Regions from separate parts of the Streptomyces sp. NPDC028928 genome, predicted to be linked through region 2. Evidence: riboswitches for the same ligand, from Rfam matches in the RefSeq annotation. Region 2 holds a riboswitch; the other holds the start of a gene.
The links. A riboswitch is a leader RNA that binds a small molecule or an ion and turns the genes downstream of it on or off. The one in region 2 is predicted to bind guanidine.

Region 1 (7,130 bases), on a different contig from region 2:
GCTCGGGATGCACGTGGCCGAGGAGGCCGGGCGCCCGGTGTGGAGGTGCGCCGGCGGGGACCGCCAGGGGGAACCGGCCCACGTCCGCGCGGCGATAGGGGAGCTGGACACGGTGTACCGGCCCCGCCGCCCGAACCGCAAGCGCCGCAAGGACCGCACACCGCGCCGGGCCGGCTGAGCCCGGGCCGGACCCTGCTGCCATCATCGGGTGATGCGAGAGTTCGACGAGCTGGCCCAGGTGGCCGATCCGGCCTGGCCGCAGCTTCAGCAGGCGTTCGCCGCCGGCGCCGTACCCGTCCGGGTGCTGCCCGCCGACCCCGACGAGGGCCGCCGCTGTCTGCTCCAGCTCCAGGTCACCACGCGGTCGGCGCTCGGTGCGCTCACCCTGCACTGCGGCGGGCTCGTCCTGGACGACGGCTGGCTGCGGGTGTACGGCGCCGGCTCCGTGGCCGACGGGCTGCCGAGCCTGGGCCGGGTCAACGGGTTCCCCGGGGAGTTCGACCCCCGCTGGCACCCGGCGGCCGGGCTCGTCGTCGGCCATGACGTGCTCGGCGGCGTGTTCTGCCTCAACGGCCACGACCCCGCGGGCAGCGGCCGGCCGGGCGCCCCCGGGCAACTGACCTACTTCGCGCCCGACACCCTGGCGTGGGAGGCGCTGGACATCGGCCACTCGGCCTGGATCGACTGGCTGCTGTCCGGCGGGACGGAGAGGTTCTACACGGGGCTGCGCTGGCCGGGCTGGCGTGCCGAGGCGGCGGCCCTGGACCTGTCCCAGGGCATCAGCGTCGTCCCGTTCCTGTGGTCCGAGGAGGCGCACGAGGATCTGGCGGCCACCAGCAGACGCGCCGTACCGCTGCGTGAAGTGGTGGGCGTGGCCGCCGACTTCGCCCGGCAGCTGGGTCCGGCGGATCCGGGGTTCCTCGGTGAGCTGTGAGCGCACCCCGAGACCTCACCCAGCGGTGGCGGTCCGTCGCATCAGCAGCGCGTAGACCCCGGGGCCACCACCAGGCTCGCCGGCAGGGCCAGGCCGATGCCGCCCAGGGCGGCGGCCACCGGCCCGGTGTGGACGGTGTCGACGTCCTGCTCTCCGCCCGGCTGCTCGATCTCGGTGCCGGCGGGCTCCTCCGACCTGTGCGGGGCGGTGGCCACCGCGGGCGTCAGCGACGGGCTCGGAGCGCCGGACCGCCACGGTGAGTCGGCGCACGCCCACCGGCCCGACCCGCAGCGCTGCACCCCGGTGATCGCCGACCTGCACCGCGCCGGCGCTTCGCCCCGCTCGGCGCCGCCGCCTCCGTGCAGCCGACCTCACCGTGACGTGTGGGAGGCCGGGGCGCGGGTCGTCCTCGGCTCCGACTGGCCCATCGTGCCGTACCCACCGCTCCAGGTCTTGGCCGGCGCCCGGCCCCGCCGCCCCGCCGACCTCCCGGGGCCCCCGCACGTCCCCGGCCAGGCCCTCACGGCGCGCGCTCAGCCCGAGGAGTCGCGGCGCTTCCGGCGGGCGCGGAGGGCCTCCGGGAGCAGCGGCAGCAGCGACACCACGACCACCACGGCGACCAGCGGCAGCAGATAGTCGTCGATGTGCGGGACCGAGGCGCCCAGGGTGTATCCGGCGAGCACGAGCGTCTGCGACCACAGCACCCCGCCGACCGTCTGCCAGAGGGTGAAGGTCCGGGTGGGCACGCCCAGGGCGCCCGCCACCGGGTGCAGGACCGTCCGCAGCAGCGGTACGAACCGGCCGATCACCAGTGCCTTGCCGTAGCCGTAGCGCGCCAGCAGCCGCTCCGCCCGCGCCACCGCGCGCCGCACCCGGTCGCCGGACGTGCGCGCGAGCAGGGCCCGGCCGCCGTGCCGTCCGATGAGATAGCCCACCTGGCCGCCCGCCACCGCCCCGACCGCCGCGCACACCAGCACCTGCCACAGCGCCAGCCGCGGCGGCTGGTGGGCGCTGCCCGCGCACAGCACCCCGGCCGGGAACAGCAACGTGTCACCGGGCAGGAAGAACCCGACGACCAGCAGACCCGACTCGGCGAAGACCACCACCAGGACGCCCAGCGCGCCGAAGGCGGCGAGCACCGAGGCGCTGTCCATCGGGTTGACGGCGAGCACCGGCCGAGCCTCCTGGCCTCCTCGGGGACCTTTCCGCTCCCCAGCATCGCGCGCCGGGCGCCTTCGTGCGCGCCGTTCGGCCGTACGAAGCCCGTCCGCGCCGGGTCAGTAGCCGACCCGGAAGGTCGCGTCCTGCCGGTCGGTGGCCGTGGAGACCGGGTCGATCCGCAGGACGTGGTCGGAGTGGCGCAGATAGCGGGTGGGGTTGTTGTACGAGCAGAACGACGACCAGCTCGCATCCGCGAGGCCCGCCGTGCGCTGGAAGGTGGCGTCCGCCGCGAAGGCCGACGTGCCGTCGTCGGCGTCCAGGCGCAGCTGGTAGTCGTAGTGGCGCAGATAGCGGGTCGGGTAGTTCACCGACCGGAAGGACACCGCGCTGCTGTCGGCGAGGCCGGGCACGAGCTGCCACAGCGAGTCGGTGTACGGGTCGAAGGGGTACTCGTCGATACGGCCGACGTAGTTGGCGTGACGGACGTAACGGGCCGGGTAGTTGTACGACTTGAGCCGGTTCCAGGAGGGGGCGCCCCACCGGGCCACGAGGTTGTCGTACTCGGTGGTGCTGAGGGGTGTGATCCCGCAGTGCTTGGAGTTGACCGGCTGGGTGTAGGCCCTCTGGTCGAGCGCGGTCCAGGTGCCGGAGGCGAGGTCGGTGGTCTGCCAGGCGTAGAAGACACCGTTGGGCGTGTAGGTGTCTCCCCAGAGGTACCAGCTCCCGGCGTCGGGGGACCTGACCAGGGTGGGCGCCTCGGTGCCGCCGTGCGCGACTCCGGTGCTGAACTCCCGGAAGCTGCCCGGGGCGAGACTGGTGGAGCGGGCGCCGACCAGCGTCTGGTTCTTCTTGAAGTAGAGGTAGTTGACCCCGTTCACCCCCACCGCCATGTCCCCGTCGATCACGTCGTAGCCGGGGTCGAAGAAGACCTGCGGGGCGGAGGCGGTGACGAAGTCGGTGGTGTAGTTCACCATGATCACGTTGTGTCCGCTGGAATCGACCGCCGAGTAGATGAGCGCGTACTGGCCCCGCCCAGGGTCCCAGAACGCCTCCGGAGCCCAGGCGTGGGTGTTCAGGCCGTGCACCTTCAGCCGGTGGTAGCCGGTGAAGGTCCGCAGGTCGGGGGAGTTCCACACGTGCACGTACTGGCTGACGTAGCTCCAGTCCGTGCCCTTCAGGTCGGTGGCCAGGACGACGAACGTGCCGTCCTGCTTGCGCAGGATGAACGGGTCCCGCAGGCCGAGCGCGCCCTCGGTGGGGGTGACGACGGGCTTGTTCTGGTTCAGCGGCATCCAGTTGAGCGAGTCCGTGCTGACGGCCAGGTGGAGGCCGTAGTCGGTGCCGGTGCCGTTCGGTGACTCGGTGAAGTAGGCCATGGCGTACGCCGTGCCGGCGGCGTGGGCGGTTCCTGCGCCGGCACCCAGCGCGCCGGTGACGGCGAGGGGAGTGGCGGCGGCCATGCCGAGGAAGGCGCGGCGGGAGAGGTGGGGACCTGGGGTCATGCGTGCTCCAGGGGGCGTCGAAGTGGTCGATATGTCGAACGGGGTTCGGTTCTCCGGTCGGACGGTAGGGCTGTGGTCATGGCCGCGTCAATCACTCGGCCGGTGATGGCCGGGGCAGTACCCGTACCGGTGGGCGCGGTCAGTACCCGTACCGGCTCTTCAGTTGGCGTCAGAAGTCACGCAGCATCCAGGTGTCGAACTCGGTGATCCGGGTGGCGCTGCCGCCACAGCGACTGGTCGTAGTGCCGGGCCGTACCGCTCGGGCACTTCGAGTAGTCGCCGTCCTGGTGGAAGAAACGGCCGCAGTCGGGGGCGCACTGCGGGGCGCCGGCGCCGTCGAGGACTCCGGCGTAGACGTCGACGGAGTCGTCGGTCCACTGGAGCGTGGCGCGGTCCCTGACCGCCCAGCCGACGATGTTGACCGGCACGATGGTGTACGGCCAGGCGTTGTACCCCCTGCCGTTCACCACCATCGCCGCCATCCACGTGCCGAACTGCTTCTTCAGCGCGGCGTGGATCCGGTCGCGGAGGGCGGCGCTCACGGGCGCGTCGGACTCCCGGCGGACGCAGACGCCATGGCCCTCAGCGCAGCCGCCCTGCCGCACCGTCGTCGGACTCTTCCCCCGTCCCACGCGCGCCGTGGACGAGGACGATCCCGAATACGTCCCCGACGCCCCACCGCCCTGGCCACGTGTCGTCACCATCGGCTGAGAACCCGGCTCGCACACGCAGCGGAGTCGTCATGCGAAGGGCCAGAGGATGAAGAGAGGACAGGCGCGCCGGCCGGGCCGGTCGCCGATTTCCTCGATCGCCACCCGGATCTCGCGCAGGTGGCCGGCGGTCATCTCGAGGGGTGGTTCGTCGGGCTGGTAGGTGGTGCGGATCGGATAGTCCACCCCTGGCTGCCCGGTCATCTCGATGTGGCAGCCGAGCACATGGGTGACCGGTCGACGGTCGCAGAAAGCGATCAGGCGGTCGATCGTCCGGGCGAAGGCATGCCAGTCCTCGATGTAGAGCCGACCTGGATAGACCGTGTCACCGGTGAGCAGGAAGCCGGTCCAGGGGTCGTAGAACGTGACGGATGCCTCGTGGTGGCCCGGGGTGGCCAGACACTCCAGTACACGCCCGCCCAGGTCGACCCGCGCCACGGCTCGGGGGTCCGCGTGGAAGCCGAAATGCTTCCAGGCCGTGGACAGATCGGCGCCGACCACCGTGGTGTCGGGGCGGTCGGCGAACTGGCCGTCTCCCGCGATGTGGTCACCGTGCGGATGGGTGTGGAGCACCAGCAGGTGGTACCGCTCCCGGGGGTGGCGGGCGAGCCAGCCGGCGATCAGCTCGTCGACCACCCGGCGCAGCGGGAAGAACCGGGCGGATGCGGTGGCGCCGGTGTCGATCAGCACCGCCTGGGCGTTTCCGAACAGCAGAAACATGAACGGCGCCTCATAGTTGACCGCCTTGTTCTGCCGCAGGATGAACGTGTGCTCGTCGTACGGATGAACCTGGATGTCCGGATCGGTGTTGTGCTTGGCCGAAGGCGAGCCGTGAATCCACCGGACACCCAGCGGACGAGGCGGAAGAGGCGCCGACGTGAAATCGATCAGGTGTGCGCCCGCGTCCATGACGTCTCCTTCGAGTGCGTCGTCTTGGCGGGCCGGGTACGGCGCACATCTCGTCCGGGGCAAGCACCTACGAGCTGCCACGGCGAAATTACCACGACCGGACAACAGGACCGGGTGGCGGAGGACCGCCCCTGCCACCTGACACGCAACCGACATCCCAACGCATGCGTCGCAGGACACATGGAACGTGCATGGCTCTTCTCCCTCATCCCCCTGACGATCGGCGTGGTCTTCCTTGCGTTCGGTGTGCATGGTCTCCGCCGCGCCGGCGCGCTGCGCCGCACAGGCGTCGATACCGAGGCCCGGATCGTCCGGCACGAGGTCAGCCGGGGCGACGAGGGCGGCACGTTCTACCACCCGGTCGCGGCCTGGACGGCCCGAGACGGAACCGCGTGCGAGTACCCGTCCAGGTTCGGCCGCGGAACCCTGGGAAACACGTTCGCCGTCGGGGCGCGCGTCACGGTCCGGTACGACCCGAAAGCCCCACACCGGTTCGCGATCGAGGGCTGGGACATGAAGGCCGTCGACCTGCTGTTCACGGTGCTGGGATCGGTGTTGGCCATAGGCGCGGTGACGGTACTGCTCGTCCGGCTGCTCACACCACGGATGTAGACCAGTGGTCTGATGCGCCCCTGGTTTGCATGCGGTGGGCGGATGCGGCACGGCTGCTGTGAATGACAGCGTCGCACCCATGCGTACCAATTCTGGCGTACCCCACCGACGTTCGGCCGCGGGTACAGCTGACCGTCCGGTGGTCGGACCCTCGACCACTCCGTTGCCCCCGCACGAGGCTTGGACGCGCCGTCACCTGCTGGGAGCCGCGCTGGCGGCCGGCGCTGCCGTGCCGCTCGGCCTCGCCGGGGCTGCCCGGGCGGCAGCCTCGCAAGCGCCCGCCCCCGCGCAGCTCACGCTGCCCGCGCCGACCGGGCCGTACCCGGTGGGCACGGTGGCGCTGCACCTTGTCGACACCGCCCGCCCGGATCCCGTGGCCGGCCCCGGGCGCCATCGGGAGCTGATGGCGAGTGTCTGGTACCCCGCCCGGGACGTCCGGCGGTACCCGCTCGCACCGTGGATGTCCGCCGGCGCGCTGCGGGGGCTGCTCGCGTCCGCGGGATTTCCCGTCGACGCCGTACAGGCGCCGCTGACGTCCGGCCACCAGAGCGCCCCGGTGCGACGGAGCGGCCGGGAACTGCCCGTCGTCGTCTTCTCGCACGGCGCGCACAGCCACCGCGCCGATCACACCGTCATGGTGCAGGAACTCGCCAGCCACGGCTATGCGGTGGTGACGGCGGACCACACCTACGACGCTTTCACCGAGTTCCCCGACGGGCGGGTCCGCACGCCGCTCATGGACCCGCAGCACGCGATGGGCCCGGCGGACTTCGCCGCAGACATCCGATTCATCCTCGACTGTGTCGAGGACCTGGCCGCCGGGCGCAATCCCGATGCCGACGGCCGGCCCCTGCCGACGGGCCTGACGGGCGCGGTCGACCCGCGGCGCGTCGGCATGTCCGGCTGGTCGAAGGGCGGCACGGCGACCGCTCGCCTCATGCTCGACGATCCGCGGGTCCGGGCCGGGCTGAGCCTCGACGGACCGATGCTGCCGGTCGTCACCGGCGACCTGGACCGGCCGTTCATGATGATGACGGCCGCATTCACGCGGGCCGAGGAGCCCAGCGTCGCCGAGTTCTGGACGCGCCTGCGCGGATGGCGGCTGAACATCCAGGCCGAGGGCGCTGTCCATGCGTCCTACGGCGACAATCAGGTGCTGATCCCGCAGCTGGCGGCGGCGGTGGGCATGAGCGATGAGGAACTGCGCGGCTGGATCGGCACCCTCGCCCCCGCCCGGGCGGTACGTATCCAGCAGGCGTACCCGCTCGCGTTCTTCGACCTGCACCTGCGGCACCGACGCGG
Region 2 (7,130 bases):
CGACACCAGACCCCAGCGAACCCCCTGCCCGGGGGGCCGGCAGGCCCGCCGGGCGCCCTGGCGGCAGCGGGAAGCCGCAGAGCGCCGAGGGACCCGAGCGGGTCCCGGGCGCCGGGCGCACCGCCGAGGACACCCGCGGCGCCGGGACCGGGGGCTCCCGGTCCGACGCCGGCCGGGCGGCTTCGGCGTCCCGGGACGGCTCGGGCGCGGCGGGTTCGGCCTCTCGGGGTGGGTCCGGTGCGTCGGGCTCGGTGCCCGCGGAGCGGTCTGGCGCGGCGGGTTCGGTGTCTGGGGAGCGGTCTGGCTCGGCGGGTTCGGTGCCCGGGGAGCGGTCTGGCTCGGCGGGTTCGGTGTCCGGGGAGCGGTCTGGCTCGGCGGGTTCGGTGTCCGGGGACGGCTCCGGCGCGGCGGACTCAGGGGCTCCGGACCGCACGGCTTCCATGGCGCGGGCCCGCCAGGCGGCCCGTGGCGCCCGGACGGAGCAGACGGGGCCCATCGGCACCGGTGCGGGCGCGACGTCCGGCGGAGCTTCGGCGCCTGGGCGTGGCCCGGGGTCCGGGGGTGCTTCGGGCACCCGTGGGGACTCGGGAGCCGGTGACGCTTCGGCTTCCGGTCGTGGTCCGGTGTCCGGGGGTGGTTCGGCTGTGGGCTCCGGCGGTGCTTCGGGCACCCGTGGGGGCTCGCGGGCCGGTGACGCTCCGGGCTCCGGGCGTGGCCCGGTGTCCGGCGGCGGTTCGGCGTCCGGTGCTGCTTCGGCCGCCGGTGGCGGAGCCGCCGGCGGCAAGGGTTCCGGTGGCAAGAAGCCGGCCGAGCCCAGTGGCCCGGGTGGGGCCGGGCAGGCGCCGGCCGAGAGTACGCAGGTGCTTCGGCGTATCACCCCGCCCAAGGGGCCGCAGGCCGCGAACGCGGGCGATGCCGCCCAGGCGCCCGAGACCACGCAGGTGCTCCGGCGGATCAACGCGCCCCGCGCGGGTGAGCCCAGCGGTCCCGGTGCCGCCGCCGCCAAGCCGGACCCCTCCGGTCGTACCCCTCGCCCCACCGTGCCCCGCCCCGGTGGCCCGAACCGTGCCACCGAGGCCGGTGCCGGTGCTGCCGCCGGTTCCTCCCCGGCTGCCGCCCGTGCTGCCCGTGCCGCGCGTGCGGCCGGCACCGCCGGCGCCGCCGGAGCCGGTGCCCAGGCCGCCGCCGCCGCGTCCGCGTCCGGTGCCGCGTCCGGTGCTGCCGCCGCGTCCGGTGCCGGTGCCGCCGCCGGTTCCTCCCCGGCCGCCGCCCGTGCCGCCCGTGCCGCCCGTGCGGCCGGCACCGCCGGTGCCCAGGCCGCCAAGCCCGACGCTGCCTCGCCCGAAGACCGGACCACCCTCCTCGCCGCAGCCGACGCCGACACCGCCGGAGGCAACGGCAAGGCCAAGGCCAAGGCCAAGAAGGGCAAGCGGCCCAAGCGGACCGGGTGGCGGCGGATCATCCCGACGTGGCGGATGGTGCTCGGCACCTTCTTCGTCGGGGTACTGCTCGTCATCGGCCTGTTCTTCCTCGGCTACTCCCTGGTGAAGATCCCGCCGGCCAACGCGTTCGCGACCAAGCAGAGCAATGTGTACCTGTACGCCGACGGCTCGCAGCTCGCCCGTGACGGTGAGGTCAACCGGGAGAACGTGAGCCTCGCCCAGGTCTCCAAGGACGCCCAGCACGCCGTACTGGCCGCCGAGGACCGCGACTTCTACACGGAGTCGGCCGTCGACCCCAAGGCGATGATCCGAGCCGCCTGGAACACCGCGACCGGCAAGGGCAAGCAGTCCGGCTCGACGATCACCCAGCAGTACGTGAAGAACTACTACCTGGCCCAGGAGCAGACGGTCACCCGCAAGGCCAAGGAGTTCTTCATCTCGATCAAGCTCGACCAGAACAAGTCCAAGGACGAGATCCTGGAGGGCTACCTCAACACCAGCTACTTCGGCCGCAACGCCTACGGCATCCAGGCCGCCGCCCAGGCCTACTACGGCAGGGACGCCGCCGACCTCGACCCGGCCCGCGCCGCCTACCTCGCCGCGCTCGTCAACGCGCCGAGCGAGTACGACGTCGTAGCGCACCCGGAGAACAAGAAGGCGGCCGTCGCCCGCTGGAACTACGTGCTGAACGGCATGGTCACCAAGGGCTGGCTCAGCGAGTCCAAGCGCGCCGGCATGAAGTTCCCGATGCCGAAGGAGCAGACGATCTCCACCGGCATGTCCGGCCAGCGCGGCTACCTCGTGGAGGCGGTCAAGCAGTACCTCACCACGAACAACATCATCGACGCCGACCACCTCGCGCTCGGCGGCTACCGCATCACCACCACCATCCAGAAGAACCGGCAGGACGCCTTCGTCAAGGCCGTCGACGACCAGCTGATGTCCAAGCTGGACAAGAAGAACCGCAAGGCCGACAGCTACGTCCGGGCCGGCGGCGCCTCCGTCGACCCCAAGACGGGCAAGGTCGTCGCGATGTACGGCGGCATCGACTACGTGAAGCAGTACACCAACGGCGCCACCCGCGGTGACTTCCAGGTCGGCTCGACCTTCAAGCCGTTCGTGTTCACCTCCGCCGTGCAGAACGGGTCCACCACCCAGGACGGCCGGACCATCACCCCGAACACCGTCTACGACGGCACCAACCAGCGCCCCGTCCAGGGCTGGAGCGGCGGCGCCTACGCCCCCGAGAACGAGGACCAGCGGTCGTACGGCCCGATCACCGTCCGCAAGGCCACCGACCTGTCGGTGAACTCGGTGTACGCCCAGATGGCCGTCGACGTCGGCCCCGCCAAGGTCAAGCAGACCGCGATCGACCTCGGCGTCCCCTCCGACACCCCGGACCTCCAGCCGTACCCGTCGATCGCCCTCGGCACCGCCACCGCCAGCGTCCTGGACATGGCGGAGGCCTACGCCACACTCGCCAACCACGGCAAGCACGGCACGTACACGCTGGTCGAGAAGATCACCAAGGAGGGCAGGGAGGAGATCGAGCTGCCCGACGAGCCGGTCAAGCAGGCCGTCAGCCGGGAGGCCGCCGACACCACCACCTCCGTCCTGCAGAGCGTGGTCCAGAGCGGCACCGCCACGGCCGCGCAGGCCGCGGGCCGTCCGGCGGCCGGCAAGACCGGCACCGCGGAGAGCGACACCGCCGCCTGGTTCGCCGGCTACACCCCCGACCTGGCCACGGTGGTCTCCGTCATGGGCCAGGACCCGGTGACGGCCAAGCACCAGCCGCTGTACGGGGCGCTCGGCCAGGCCCGCATGAACGGTGGCGGCCCGCCCACCCAGATCTGGGCGCAGTACACGCGCAACGCGCTGAAGGGCAAGCCGGTCAGCGAGTTCGACCTCCAGCTGGAGCAGGGCGCCGACGTGGTCCAGGAGCCGCCCGCCACCAGCAGCGCCCAGCCGGGCACCGACGGCGGCACGGACGACGGTGGCGCGACCGCCACTCCGACCGACGGCGGCGCGACCGCCACCCCGACCGACGGCGGCACCACCGGCACCCCGGCCGACGGGGGTGCCACCGGCACTCCGACCGACGGCGGCGCCACCACGGACGGGGGCGCCACGACCACCGGCGGCGGTACCACCACGGACGGAGGCACCACCACGGGCGGCGGGACCACGGGCGGCGACGCCGCCGGCGGCGGGGCGGCGACCGGTGGCGGTACGACCACGGACGGAGGCGGCGGAACCACCGGCACCGACACGGGTTCCGGAGGATTCCCCGGCACCTGACACGCCGGTGTCAGTGGCCGCCGGTCGCCTTCAGCCCCACGACGGCGACCAGCAGCAGACACACGAAGAAGATCCGGGCGGCGGTGACCGGCTCACCCAGCACCACCATGCCGAGCACCGCCGCACCGGCCGCGCCGATGCCCACCCACACGCCGTACGCCGTACCGATGGGCAGGGACTTCGCGGCGCACGACAGCAGGACCATGCTGGCGACGATGCCGGCGCCGGTGAACAGGCTCGGGACGAGACGGGTGAAACCCTCGCTGTACTTCATCCCGATCGACCAGCCGACCTCCAGCAGACCGGCGACGACGAGCAGAACCCAGGCCATGACGGCACCTCCGAGACACGGTGACTCTTCTTCGGGGTGCGTCGTCTTTGCCTTCGACCCGGTACGGCGCGTCTCGTCGGGTTCCTCCCGAACATAACAAAGGCATGCGGAAGAGGGCCGGTGACGATGGTCACCGGCCCTCTCGCAGTGCGTTCTACAGGTACAGCCCCGTGGAGTCCTCCGACCCCTCGAACCGGTCCGCGGCGACGGCGTGCAGGTCGCGCTCGCGCATCAGCACGTACGCCACGCCCCGCACCTCGACCTCCGCCCGGTCCTCCGGGTCGAACAGGACGCGGTCGCCGGGCTCCACCGTCCGGACGTTCTGACCGACCGCGACGACCTCGGCCCAGGCCAGCCGCCGCCCGACCGCCGCGGTGGCGGGAATCAGAATGCCGCCCCCCGACCGCCGCTCGCCCTCACCGGTCTCCTGCCGCACGAGAACCCGGTCGTGCAGCATCCGGATGGGGAGCTTGTCGTGGTGGGGAGTGCTGTGCTGGTTTCTGTTGGCGCTCACGCCTTGAACCTACCTGCCCCGATCAGTCCCTGCGCCGCCGGGCCCCGAGGGCCAGCAGCCCCACGACCCCGACGACGACGAGGGCGACGGGCACGACCCGCTCCAGGCGAGGCGCCCCCTCGTCATCCACGAACCGCGCCCGTACATCGCTCACGACGCGGTTGACCTGCACGTACGCCCGCCCGACCGTGTGATCGACATTCGCGATCACCTTGGCCTTGGCGTCCCCGACGATGGTCTTCGGATGCACGCGCACCCCGATCTCGTCGAGCGTCTCGGCCAGCACTTCACGGCGGCGCCTGATGTCCGCCTCGATCTGCGCCGGGGTTCTGGTGTCCGACGTGTCCGCCACCGTACGGCCTCCGAAGTCTGCCGAAGTCTGCTGATGCTGGTTGATGGTGTTCTCGAACAGTCTGTCAGCTCGCGGCCGGACCGCACCGCAAGGCCCCCCGGTTACGCTAGTCCGATGAGCGAGCGACTCCAGCCCGGGGACGTGGCCCCCGCCTTCACCCTCCCCGACGCCGACGGCAACGAGGTGTCCCTGTCGGACCACAAGGGCCGCAAGGTCATCGTCTACTTCTACCCGGCCGCCCTGACCCCCGGCTGCACCAAGCAGGCCTGCGACTTCACCGACAACCTTCAGGTCCTTGCCTCCGCCGGCTACGACGTCATCGGCATCTCGCCGGACAAGCCGGAGAAGCTCGCGAAGTTCCGCGAGAAGGAGTCCCTGAAGGTCACCCTGCTGGCCGACCCCGACAAGCGGGTCCTGGAGGCGTACGGCGCCTTCGGCGAGAAGAAGCTCTACGGCAAGACGGTCGTCGGCGTCATCCGCTCCACGGTGGTCGTGGACGAGGACGGCAAGGTGGAACGCGCCCTGTACAACGTCAAGGCCACCGGTCACGTGGCGAAGATCCTCAAGGACCTCGGCATCTGAGCCACCTCTGCAGCGACGGCCCGCCCCGGCTTCTTCCCGGTGCGGGCCGCTCTCCGTTTCCGGACGGCACTGCCGATAACCGGTTCGTTTCAGGTGGGCGATGACGGCCGAGGGGTCGTCGTCCGCTCTCGCTGGAGAGCCGAGGGGGGCGTACGGAGAAAGGCGCAGCCCCGTACACTGAGCGAGGCAAAACGGCCTGTAAATAAAAAGTCCGTTTTGGGGCGGCCGTGGCGAAATAGGCGATACGCGCGGGTTTTAGGTGCCCGTGGGAGAAATCCCGTGTGGGTTCGAGTCCCACCGGCCGCACACGTGAGGGGACGTCCATCCGGACGGCCCCTCGGTTGCTCTCAGCCCAACAATTCCCGCACCACCGGCACCAGCGCCCGGAACGCCTTCCCCCGGTGGCTGATCGCGTTCTTCTCCTCGGGGCTCAGCTCGGCGCACGTCCGCGTCTCGCCCTCCGGCTGGAGGATCGGGTCGTAGCCGAAGCCGTTGGTGCCGGCGGGGGCGTGCCGCAGGACCCCCCTCAGCTGCCCCTCGACCACCCGTTCCGTGCCGTCCGGCAAGGCGAGGGCCGCCGCGCAGGCGAAGTGGGCGCCGCGGTGTTCGTCGGCGATGTCGGAGAGCTGGGCCAGCAGCAGCTCCAGGTTGGCCTGGTCGTCGCCGTGCCGGCCGGCCCAGCGGGCGGAGAAGATGCCGGGGGCGCCGTTCAGGACGTCCACGCAGAGGCCGGAGTCGTCGGCGACCGCGGGCAGACCGGTGGCCTGGGCGAGGGCGTGCGCCTTGAGCAGGGCGTTCTCGGCGAAGGTGACGCCGGTCTCCTTGACGTCGGGGACGTCCGGGAAGGCGTCCGCGCCGACGAGTTCGTGGGGGAGTCCGGCTTCGGCCAGGATGGCCCTCAGCTCGGTGATCTTTCCGGCGTTGCGGGTGGCGAGGATCAAGCGGGTCATGCCCGCCAGTATTCCCCGCCCGCCCGCTCCCGCCGTTCGCCGCCCCGGCTACAGCTCCGCCTGGCCCGCGCCCTTCAGCGTGCGCAGGTCGAAGACCTCGGCCATGGTGCGGTAGCCCAGGTCGCTGGGGTGCAGATGGTCGCCGGAGTCGTACTCGGGGCGCAGCCGCCGCGGGTCGTACGGGTCCCGGAGGGCCTTGTCGAAGTCGACGACGGCGTCGTAGACCCCGCCGGCCCGGATCTCGGCGTTGACCTGCTGCCGTACGGCCTCCCGGGCGGGGGTGTAGCCGCGGTGGCCCTGGAAGGGCATCAGGGTGGCGCCGACGACCTTCAGGCCGCGGGCGTGGGCCTGGCGGACCAGTGTGCGCAGCCCGGTGACGATGCGGTCGGGGTCGGCGAGCTTGCGGTTGCGCAGGATGTCGTTGACGCCGAGGTCGATGACGACGACCTTGACGCCGGTGCGGGAGAGCGCGTCGCGGCCGAAGCGGCCGAGGCCGCTCTGGTTCTCGGCGGGCCGGCCGAGGCCGTCGGCGAGGACCTGGTTGCCGCTGATGCCCTCGTTGACGACGCTGTAGCGAGGCAGTTGTTGCCCCTCCTCCAGTGCGCCGCGCAGCCGCCCGGAGAGGACGTCGGGCCAGCGGCGGTTGGCGCCGGTGGTGGAG

Region 1: linked by a shared signal. The riboswitch ahead of ACZ4U1_RS18440 (MBL fold metallo-hydrolase) and the one ahead of ACZ4U1_RS06485 (DMT family transporter) in region 2 are both predicted to bind guanidine.

Annotation. Positions count from the first base shown of each region.
Region 1 is NZ_JBVHVI010000007.1:121,015-128,144, forward strand. It holds gene ACZ4U1_RS18405 (hypothetical protein) at 1-178, shown strand, start outside; gene ACZ4U1_RS18410 (DUF2625 family protein) at 212-934, shown strand; gene ACZ4U1_RS18415 (hypothetical protein) at 976-1,149, opposite strand; gene ACZ4U1_RS18420 (DedA family protein) at 1,468-2,106, opposite strand; gene ACZ4U1_RS18425 (glycoside hydrolase family 43 protein) at 2,212-3,597, opposite strand; partial or broken gene ACZ4U1_RS18430 (hypothetical protein) at 3,822-4,166, opposite strand; partial or broken gene ACZ4U1_RS18435 (DUF2201 family putative metallopeptidase) at 4,165-4,308, shown strand; gene ACZ4U1_RS18440 (MBL fold metallo-hydrolase) at 4,338-5,216, opposite strand; guanidine-III (ykkC-III) riboswitch at 5,230-5,297, opposite strand; gene ACZ4U1_RS18445 (DUF3592 domain-containing protein) at 5,397-5,828, shown strand; gene ACZ4U1_RS18450 (alpha/beta hydrolase family protein) at 5,992-7,130, shown strand, end outside.
Region 2 is NZ_JBVHVI010000002.1:141,303-148,432, forward strand. It holds gene ACZ4U1_RS06480 (transglycosylase domain-containing protein) at 861-3,740, shown strand; gene ACZ4U1_RS06485 (DMT family transporter) at 3,751-4,071, opposite strand; guanidine-III (ykkC-III) riboswitch at 4,107-4,179, opposite strand; gene ACZ4U1_RS06490 (GroES family chaperonin) at 4,226-4,585, opposite strand; gene ACZ4U1_RS06495 (DUF3618 domain-containing protein) at 4,608-4,937, opposite strand; gene bcp (thioredoxin-dependent thiol peroxidase) at 5,052-5,519, shown strand; tRNA gene ACZ4U1_RS06505 (tRNA-Leu) at 5,741-5,825, shown strand; gene rdgB (RdgB/HAM1 family non-canonical purine NTP pyrophosphatase) at 5,867-6,469, opposite strand; gene ACZ4U1_RS06515 (SGNH/GDSL hydrolase family protein) at 6,518-7,130, opposite strand, start outside.